DNA from 4 places in the Lysinibacillus sp. NPDC048646 genome. Region 4 is predicted to be linked to each of the others. Evidence: riboswitches for the same ligand, from Rfam matches in the RefSeq annotation. Region 4 holds a riboswitch; each other region holds the start of a gene.

Region 1 (2,205 bases), on a different contig from region 4:
GGTTTTCCACTTGGACCTCTGCATATTATTATCGCAGTCGAAATGTTTATTGTAGTTTGGGTATTCGGTGTTATGCATAAAAAAGGCCTACATTTCTGGAAATGGCCAGTAGCGCTTGTTTTAAACGGTGTTGTTGCACCTCTGCCGTTTTACTTTATCATTAGCCCTGCATTTTATTGGGGAACATTAGTAAGTATTTTCATGGCAACCGTTATTAACTTAGTAATCGTCGCTGTTGTAATGCCGATTCTTTCAAAAGTGTTTGTACGTAAAGAAGGGCGAGCGCATTGAGAAATGCAGTAAAAGTTGGTGATTTGATTGCCACAACCGATAATGCCGCGGCGATTGGCGAGAAATCACAAGATGTTGTGGCTACGTCAGATCATCTAACCGCATACTTAACAGCTCGTGTTACTTTTTTAGAACAGCTTGCGGCGAATGCGATACCTGTGCATATAATACTTGCTAATTTTTCAGGGGATGCTGCTTGGTCTCGCTATGTCTCTGGCATTCAGCAGGTATTTGATGAAATTGGTCTTGTTTGCCCACAGATAGGCGGTAGCTCAGAATCCAATATGCCAACTTTACAATCAGCTTTATCTTTGACAATGCTAGGCGCGCAACAAAGTCGTACGCTGTATGAGCGTGACAAGCTTATTTGGTACACATACGGCCTGCCACTTGTTGGAAATGAAGTGCTTGCTCAGCCTGACGATGTTGCGCAACTTCAGCCCATTTTTAATGCTTGGCGCGATGAAATTGTGCAGCAAGTTTGGCCAGTAGGGTCAAAGGGTCTACAAGTAGAATTCACCCGACTTTTTGGAGATCAGCGGGTGCAAAGTTCGTTAGATGTTGAGAAAACTGCAGGTCCATGTGCCGTTATTTTACTCGGTGTACATCCTGAAAAAGAGCAACTTGCACAAAAAAATTTCACTAGAAATTTTGAAAAACTGCGTAGAACTGCTTGGTAATAGGGCTTGCTTCCAGCAAAAATATAGATTTATTAAATGCAAGATTCAAAACGCCTATTGCAACAAGAAACACAATATGTTAGATTTGTTTAGGAGTTAAAACACTATATATAGTATTTGGACGAACGGTACCATATTGGTTTAAAAGGGAATTCGGAAATAGAGCAATCTTAAGCCGAAGCTGTCCCCGCAACTGTAAGTGCTGACAAATGATTAAAATGCCACTGTAACTGATGGGAAGGCAATCATTTGGAGGAAGCATGAGCCAGGAGACCTGCCGATTTGTTCAAGACAGCAACACATTCTTCGGGGATTGAGAAGTGGAGGCGAGAGATTTGTCCACTTTGATGTGTACATGTCCTTCATTTCCATTTCCGATTTTACAGCGATCCCGCAACAGATACATGTTGTAGGATCGCTTTTTGTGTTGGCTGAAGGTGAAAGGGAGAGAATGTATAAATGACAATTCAAATCGAACAGCAAATAGCTAAGTTAAAGTTTAATTATTCGGAGGATGAACTAGAAAGTTTTGTAAGGTTATCGGATCGATGGCTACGCAAAAACGAAAGTGCCACGTTTGAAGCATGGGCGGATGCGATGATTTTACAAACGCTTAGTCTTATTGACGAAGAAGAGCCCTTCTGGACATTTGTTGCTGCGCAAATATATTTGGAGAAATTATACGATCAATTTGCCATGCGTCGCGGCGTTGCTGTGGAAGATGTCTATCAGGTATTTCCAGCACAGCTCGCAAGATATACAGAAGCTGGACTTTATCACCAATGTTTAACAACGAAGTATAGTGAGCAGGAGCTAATTGAACTAGCGTCCTATTTACAACAAAGCCGAGATGAGTTGTTTACGTACATCGGGTTAAAGACATTAATGGATCGCTATGTCGTACGTGATTATACGAAAACACCAGTGGAGCTACCGCAGGAGCGATGGATGGTCATCGCGATGACGCTCATGCAAGATGAAACTGAAAATCGCTTAGATAAGGTTCGTGAAGCCTATTGGGCAATGAGTAATTTATATATGACCGTTGCAACGCCTACTTTATCCAACGCCGGGAAAACACATGGTCAACTTTCTAGTTGCTTTATCGATACGGTAGATGATAGCTTGCAAAGTATTTATGATACGAATACAGATGTCGCAACATTATCGAAGTATGGTGGAGGTATTGGCGTCTATATGGGTAAAATCCGTAGTCGTGGCTCATCCATTAAAG
Region 2 (2,205 bases), on a different contig from region 4:
AACATTTTTTTGTTTTTCTACATCTTTTACTTTTGCTTGAACATCAGCTATTTTAGCCTTGATGTCTTCATTTAGTTGATCACCTTTATCCTCAACACCCATGACAGTCGCAATTTGTTCTATATCACCATAGACATCTTCAAATGAAGCTGCTGATTTGATAACAAATACTTTTACACCTGCATCTTCAAGTCCTTTTAACGCATCGTCCTTACCATTAGCAGAGTAAGCTATCACCACATCTGGATTTAATGATACAATGCGTTCGCTATTAAACGTACTAGAATCTGATACACGTTCAATGTTTTGTGCTTCCGCTGGATATGTATCATACTCTGTAGCACCTACGATTTTATCACCTACACCTAATGCAAATAAGATTTCTGTATTGCTTGGCTGTAAGGATACAATCGTTTTTGGTATAGCATCAAATGTCACTTCTACACCACGATCATCTGTCACTTTATAGCCTGATTCAGCTGTTTTTTCTTCCTTCGATGTGTCCCCATTCTTCGCTTCATCAGTTGTACCGCAGCCTACTAGGACAAACGCTAACATCAAAATCGAAAGCCATTGGAAATTAACTAATTTTTTCACTTCACTCATTCTCCTTTTTTCTTTTTCATTGGGTATGATTTACTTATAAACGGAATCTCGGCGATTCCAGCCTGTTGATTCATGTATATAGCCATTACGAAAAATACATTGGCCAGTAATCCTAGATAATCGAAAAGGATGGTTGGTACTTCTCGCTCCTCAGACACTTTGTGCAAGGCACGGTATGATTTCTTTGCTTCACTTCGACATAAATGAAGGGCAGCAGCAGCCTCCGTCCCCTGAGGTAAAACAAAGTTTTGAATCTCTTCCCTAACATACTCAACGTAAAAATCATAACGATTGCTAAGCCATGCTAAATCTTCGTCGGTTACAGCTAATTTGCCACGCACCGAACCATTCACATGATAGGCCATTGGCAAAATTGCCATCAAATCAGCTGCCACAACTTCAACCGTTTCTTTCTTTATAGCAGCTAATGCAACACCCACATGCGTTGTTAAACTATCTGTACGAATCTCATAATCTACCAATGATATTTTTTCACGCATAAACGGATAACATGAATAACGTGCATTTTTTTTCAAACCTGAGACCCCACTTTCTTTCGCGAAACTATTCTTACTTACTGGATGAAAGTAAAAGTGCATAAAAAAAAGCCGCTCCCGATTAACAGAGAGACGACGAAAATGCATAAATAGCGTCGCTTTGACACGACATTGCCTATGTATTTGCCGTATATCCCCCTAACTTCCGAAGAGTATTTATACGCTCAAATAAAGGTCGGTCTCCTGGCTTGTACAGTTCGCTACCTTTATGTAGCGATGTCATAAAAACCTTCCCATCTACTAGAGTTATGATTCTTCGACAGTGGCTTAATTTTATGATATCTGTACTTACAGTTGCGGAAACAGCTTCGGTTTTACACCGAATTCCCGATTATGCTATGGCCTAGCACCCTTATTCTGCAAGAATTATTCACTTGTAAAGCAGTGTATCATATATTGTGTTGAAAAAGTAGTTGCGAAATTGCGGAAAACTTAATCGAAAATATACAAAACTTAGCACTATTTCTACATAACGATTAGCTATTCGTGTTTCTCCCTCAAAAATTCTAATTAAAGTATGACTATAAGATTTTATCAATAGCTTGCTCAATATCAAGTTGTGAATCAGTTGGTTCAAAGCGAGTAATCGTTTTACCGTTCCCATCCACTAAAAATTTTGTAAAGTTCCAGTGAATATTACGACCATCTAAAAAGCTAGGTACAATTTGGACAATGGATTGAGCTAGCTTTTTTCCTGCATATTCGCCTTTCCAAATTCTCGAAAATCCACTTCATGCTTCAAATAATTGAATAATGGATGTGTTGTCTCACCGTTTACTTGCACTAATTCAAAAATTGGAAACGTCACACCATAGTTAACTTTACAAAGCTGTATAGTTTCCTCACCATCTTCAGGATTTTGATTATCAAACTGATCACAAGGAAAACCTAAAACTACGAAATTATTCTTACCATATTTCTCATGCATTTTTTGTAAATCTTCAAACTGATATGTAAAACGACATTGGTTGGGAGTAGACAAATTTGTCTACTTCTTAATACCGACTTTATTAATTAATACTAATTGTATATTGACCCGCTT
Region 3 (2,205 bases), on a different contig from region 4:
ACGAATGTTGCATACTCTTCATCTGATAACTGTTTCTTACGCCAAGCACTACGCATACGTTTGACCTCATCTGACTGTGGGAAGCTACCAATCGTTGTTGTTGGGAATAAAGGTAGCTGTAATAGTTCCTGCTGAATATGTTGGCGAGATTGAAAATCATGCTGACGTTCAAAATCCTGTGTCGACACAGCTTGTACAGCCTGTTGAATAGCTCTATTATTACGTACTGGATGATTTTTTAAAGCTTCGATTGCCTTCATACTCTCCGAAATTGTTTGATTTGTGGCATGATTTTTTTCCTGTACATATTTTGTTACTTCTGTAATTTCTACTAATTTCTCATCTGCAAAGGCAAGTGCATTTTTTAGAACGGGATCTAACTTGGTCTCGCGTGCAGTCGTAATCGGTACATGCTGTAAACTACATGAGGACTGAATCCACATATCCTTTGCATTGCTCAACTGTTCAATCGCTTTTACGGTCGTGCTCACCTGTGCTAAATTTGCACGCCAAATATCTCGACCATTAACAACGCCAGCAGCTAAAACTTTATCTTGAGGGAAGCCATATTGACGCAGTGACTCCATGTTTTTATCGTAGCCATGAACAAAGTCTAAACCAATTCCTTGGACAGGAAGTGCTACTAACTGTTCATACGCTGATAACGATTCAAAATAAGTTTGTAGCATAATATTTGCGTTAGGGACAGCTGCTGTTAATTGCGTATAGATTTCCTGAACGAGCTTCACCTCTGCCTCCTCTAATGTTGTGACAAGGGATGGCTCTTCTAACTGTATCCACTCGGCACCAGCGTCTACTAGCTCTTTGATAACCTGCGTATAAAGGGGGAGTAACGCTAAAATAAAAGCCACCTGTGTTTTTTTATCATAACCCTTTGTCAGCTTACAAAATGTATAAGGCCCAATGAGAGTTGGCTTTGCTGTAATGCCAAACGCTTCTTTTGCTTCTAAGAAATCAGCGAGAATTTTATTTTCCGTGAGCTGTAATGTTTGTCCCTCGAATTCAGGCACAATGTAATGATAGTTCGTATTAAACCATTTGGTCATTTCACAAGCAACTGCGTTGTCGTTACCACGAGCCGCACTATAATAGGTGTGTAAATCTAGCTGAGTTCCCTGCCAGTCAAAGCGCTTTGGCACTAAGCCAAACATCATCGCTGTATCAAGTATCCTATCATAATAGGTGAAATCGCCTACGCTTACGATATCTAAACCATAACGAAGTTGCTTTTCAATGCGGGCTAAGCGTATTTCTTTTAACTGCTGTAAAAAGTCCTCCTGTGAAAGCTCATTTCTCCAAAAAGTCTCTAATGCTTTTTTCCATTCGCGGTCTTCCCCGATGTACGGATAACCAATGGCTGTAGTTGTGTACGTCATGTCACTCTCTCCTTTTGTATGCAAATAAAAAAAGCCATTCTCCTATTCGGAAAATGGTTTATGGTCTGTCGAAATTAACTATAACGAAACGATACGAAATTCATTGTGAAATCGTACTATTTCTTTCGTTTCGCACAGTGCCGGTATGGTCACATCTCACCACCTATTTCCACGTAGGTTATTTGGTGTGTACTAGATATTGGCAGGTCTCCTGGCTTCTCATCAACACGCCTCACAGCCTTCCCAGTTTCCCAGTGGCATTTGTGATTTGCTCCGATTTACAGTTGCGGGACAGCGTCGGATTTACACCGACTTCCCTTTTAAGCCAAACTTTCATTTGGCACCAACTCTTACACAATATTCAATTATGCTCTAACTATAGCATATATTTTTCAGAAAAGTAGAATTATTTCAGTAATGATTGCGTTGCTAGCCATCACACTCACAATGTTTATCCGTCACTTTGATGATTCTATCCATCACATTCGCAGTTTTATCCGTCACTTTGATGATTCTATCCATCACATTCGCAGTTTTATCCGTCACTTTGATGATTCTATCCGTCACATTCTTAATTCTATCCGTCAGTTCCTAAAATTAGAAGAAAGGAGCAAGGTAAACATTTTTACTGCCATGTCGAGTAGAGATAATCGAACCAATGCAGTAACTCTCAAAAGCAGCCATCTATCATGGATGGCTGCTTCACTTTACAATTTAAATTGCTGCACTTCTTTATTTAAACTATCCGCCATCAATGCTAATTGCTCGGTATTTTTCGCGATTTCGTCCATCGTTCCAACGGTTTGAT
Region 4 (2,205 bases):
CTAACAACGGCTAAATTTTTAGCAATGGATTTACTCGATTGTTGCAAAATGTCTTTCTCGTTCAGTAAAATCGTTCCACTTTCTGGCTTTAATAGACGATACATATTTTTTAAGAGTGTTGATTTCCCACTACCATTAGGACCAATTAAACCAACAAATTGCTTTTCTTTTATTTGAATGCTCACTTCATGTAAAATACGCTGATCATGAATGGAGAATGATACATGTTGTGCTTCTAATGTCATATTTTTTAATCTCCTTCTCCGAAAGAATAATTGTTACGACGCAGTAACCAAATGAAAAATGGTCCTCCGCAAAATGCAGTAATAATACCAATTGGCATTTCCTCTGGTGCAATTAGTATTCGTGCAAGTGCATCTGCCCAAACTAAGAAAATTGCTCCTAATAAAGCACTAATTGGGATAACGTATTTATAATTTGAGCCTACTATTAACCGTACAATATGCGGAATAATCAAACCAACAAACCCAATTGAGCCACTAACTGCCACAAGTACACCTGTAAGTAGAGATACTAGAATAACAAGCTGTATTCGGAATTGTTGTAGATTAACCCCTAAAGTGACTGCTGCCTCTTCTCCAAGTAGTAACAAATTTAAATTTCGATAATGCAGCCAAAGCAATACAAATACAATGATGAAAACAACCGTTGGAATGAGTAGATTACTCCATTTTGCACCTGCAAGACTGCCTAGCATCCAATACATTACTGCCTTCATGCCGCCCTCTTGCTTGGACATCATTAATATAAAATTCGAAGTGGCAGATAAAATAAAGGATACCGCCATTCCTGCTAGTAACAAGCGGAAGATAGAAATTCGCCCACCAACACGTGATAAGAAAAAAACTAATACAATCGCAATTAAAGAGCCTAGAAAGGCCGAGATAGAAAGCGCGTATATGCCAAAAAATGAAAACGCCCCTAAAATTATGACGGCCGTCGCACCGACAGTTGCACCTGATGAAACCCCCAAAATATATGGATCAGCAATTGAATTACGAACAAGTGCTTGAATGGCAGCACCTGCAATGGCTAATCCTCCCCCAACGATTGCGGCAAGGAAAACACGTGGCACACGAATTTGCCATATGATAATTTCTTGTGAGCGACTCCAATCTTGCACTACCCAATTTTGAACGAGTGGTATTTTCGAAAAGATAACTTTCCAGACATACAACGGTGTAATAGAAACGGAACCTATCATGATAGCGAATGTAATTGAAATGATTAGCAGTAGAAGGAGCATCATAGAAAGTAAGATAAATTTTTTATTTGGGCGTTGTGTCAGTTTATTCATCTGTTTATTAACTCCTAGTCAAAAATGATAGATGTGAAGCAATAAAAAAGGGTATTCTACGCAAAAATTTTGCATAGAAATACCCTGGAATAAACAAAAGTAAGAAACGTATCCTTCAATTGTCCGTAATTGCTTACATCCTCGTGGGCATTACAGGAAAAAACTAATTGGCAGGTCTCCTGGCTTCGATTCATCATTGCTATGACAGCCTTCCCATTTTGAACAGTGGCTTATATATCATAGAACTCCTCGTTACAGTTGCGGGACAGCGTCGGATTTACACCGACTTCCCTTTTAAGTGATGCTTTAAGGGCATCACACCAATAGTATCTGAAATATTAAAATTATGACGATTCTAACATACATAATTATTGTAGTCTATACCTATTTTTTCTATTTGTCATATCTAACCTTGTATCTCATTGCTATGAAGGGGCATTTGCGTTAACTTATTTCAATATCAAGTTGACACAAAGTTTTTATTTTCTTAAAATATCACTATTAACTATATTAAATCGGGGTGAAATGATGACAACCGTAGCTGAACATTCGCATCATAAATTAAGAACAGTCGATCTTGCATACATTGGCTTATTTTCTACATTGATGATGATTGGTGCCAATATTACTTCCTTTGCACCTTTCATGGTAGTTGGCAGCGTACCTATCACATTACAAACATTTTTTGCTATTTTAGCAGGACTTATTCTTGGTAGCAAAAAAGGTGCGCTTGCCTGTACCGTCTATATGTGTATTGGTTTAGCCGGAGCACCCGTTTTTGCTCGTTTCGGTGGTGGCTTCGGACAAATTTTAAGCCCGACATTTGGCTTTATCGTAACCTTTATTTTAGCTGCCTTTATAGCAGGACTTATTGTAGAAAGAAGTGC

What was found. A riboswitch is a leader RNA that binds a small molecule or an ion and turns the genes downstream of it on or off. The one in region 4 is predicted to bind cobalamin.
Region 1: it holds a riboswitch for cobalamin, as region 4 does, so the genes downstream of both, ACQKII_RS04015 (ribonucleoside-diphosphate reductase subunit alpha) here and ACQKII_RS18800 (FecCD family ABC transporter permease) in region 4, are expected to answer to the same signal.
Region 2: it holds a riboswitch for cobalamin, as region 4 does, so the genes downstream of both, ACQKII_RS08180 (hypothetical protein) here and ACQKII_RS18800 (FecCD family ABC transporter permease) in region 4, are expected to answer to the same signal.
Region 3: it holds a riboswitch for cobalamin, as region 4 does, so the genes downstream of both, metE (5-methyltetrahydropteroyltriglutamate--homocysteine S-methyltransferase) here and ACQKII_RS18800 (FecCD family ABC transporter permease) in region 4, are expected to answer to the same signal.

The regions. Positions count from the first base shown of each region.
Region 1 is NZ_JBNNLZ010000002.1:346,943-349,147, forward strand. Features, by position in the region: gene ACQKII_RS04005 (ECF transporter S component) at 1-291, shown strand, start outside; gene ACQKII_RS04010 (hypothetical protein) at 288-971, shown strand; cobalamin riboswitch at 1,081-1,268, shown strand; gene ACQKII_RS04015 (ribonucleoside-diphosphate reductase subunit alpha) at 1,431-2,205, shown strand, end outside.
Region 2 is NZ_JBNNLZ010000005.1:108,416-110,620, forward strand. Features, by position in the region: gene ACQKII_RS08175 (ABC transporter substrate-binding protein) at 1-597, opposite strand, end outside; gene ACQKII_RS08180 (hypothetical protein) at 603-1,142, opposite strand; cobalamin riboswitch at 1,320-1,532, opposite strand; gene ACQKII_RS08185 (hypothetical protein) at 1,846-2,145, opposite strand.
Region 3 is NZ_JBNNLZ010000002.1:191,516-193,720, reverse strand. Features, by position in the region: gene metE (5-methyltetrahydropteroyltriglutamate--homocysteine S-methyltransferase) at 1-1,397, opposite strand, end outside; cobalamin riboswitch at 1,582-1,760, opposite strand; gene ACQKII_RS03185 (hypothetical protein) at 1,827-1,964, opposite strand; gene ACQKII_RS03180 (methyl-accepting chemotaxis protein) at 2,105-2,205, opposite strand, start outside.
Region 4 is NZ_JBNNLZ010000021.1:49,500-51,704, forward strand. Features, by position in the region: gene ACQKII_RS18795 (ABC transporter ATP-binding protein) at 1-245, opposite strand, end outside; gene ACQKII_RS18800 (FecCD family ABC transporter permease) at 251-1,318, opposite strand; cobalamin riboswitch at 1,471-1,658, opposite strand; gene ACQKII_RS18805 (biotin transporter BioY) at 1,847-2,205, shown strand, end outside.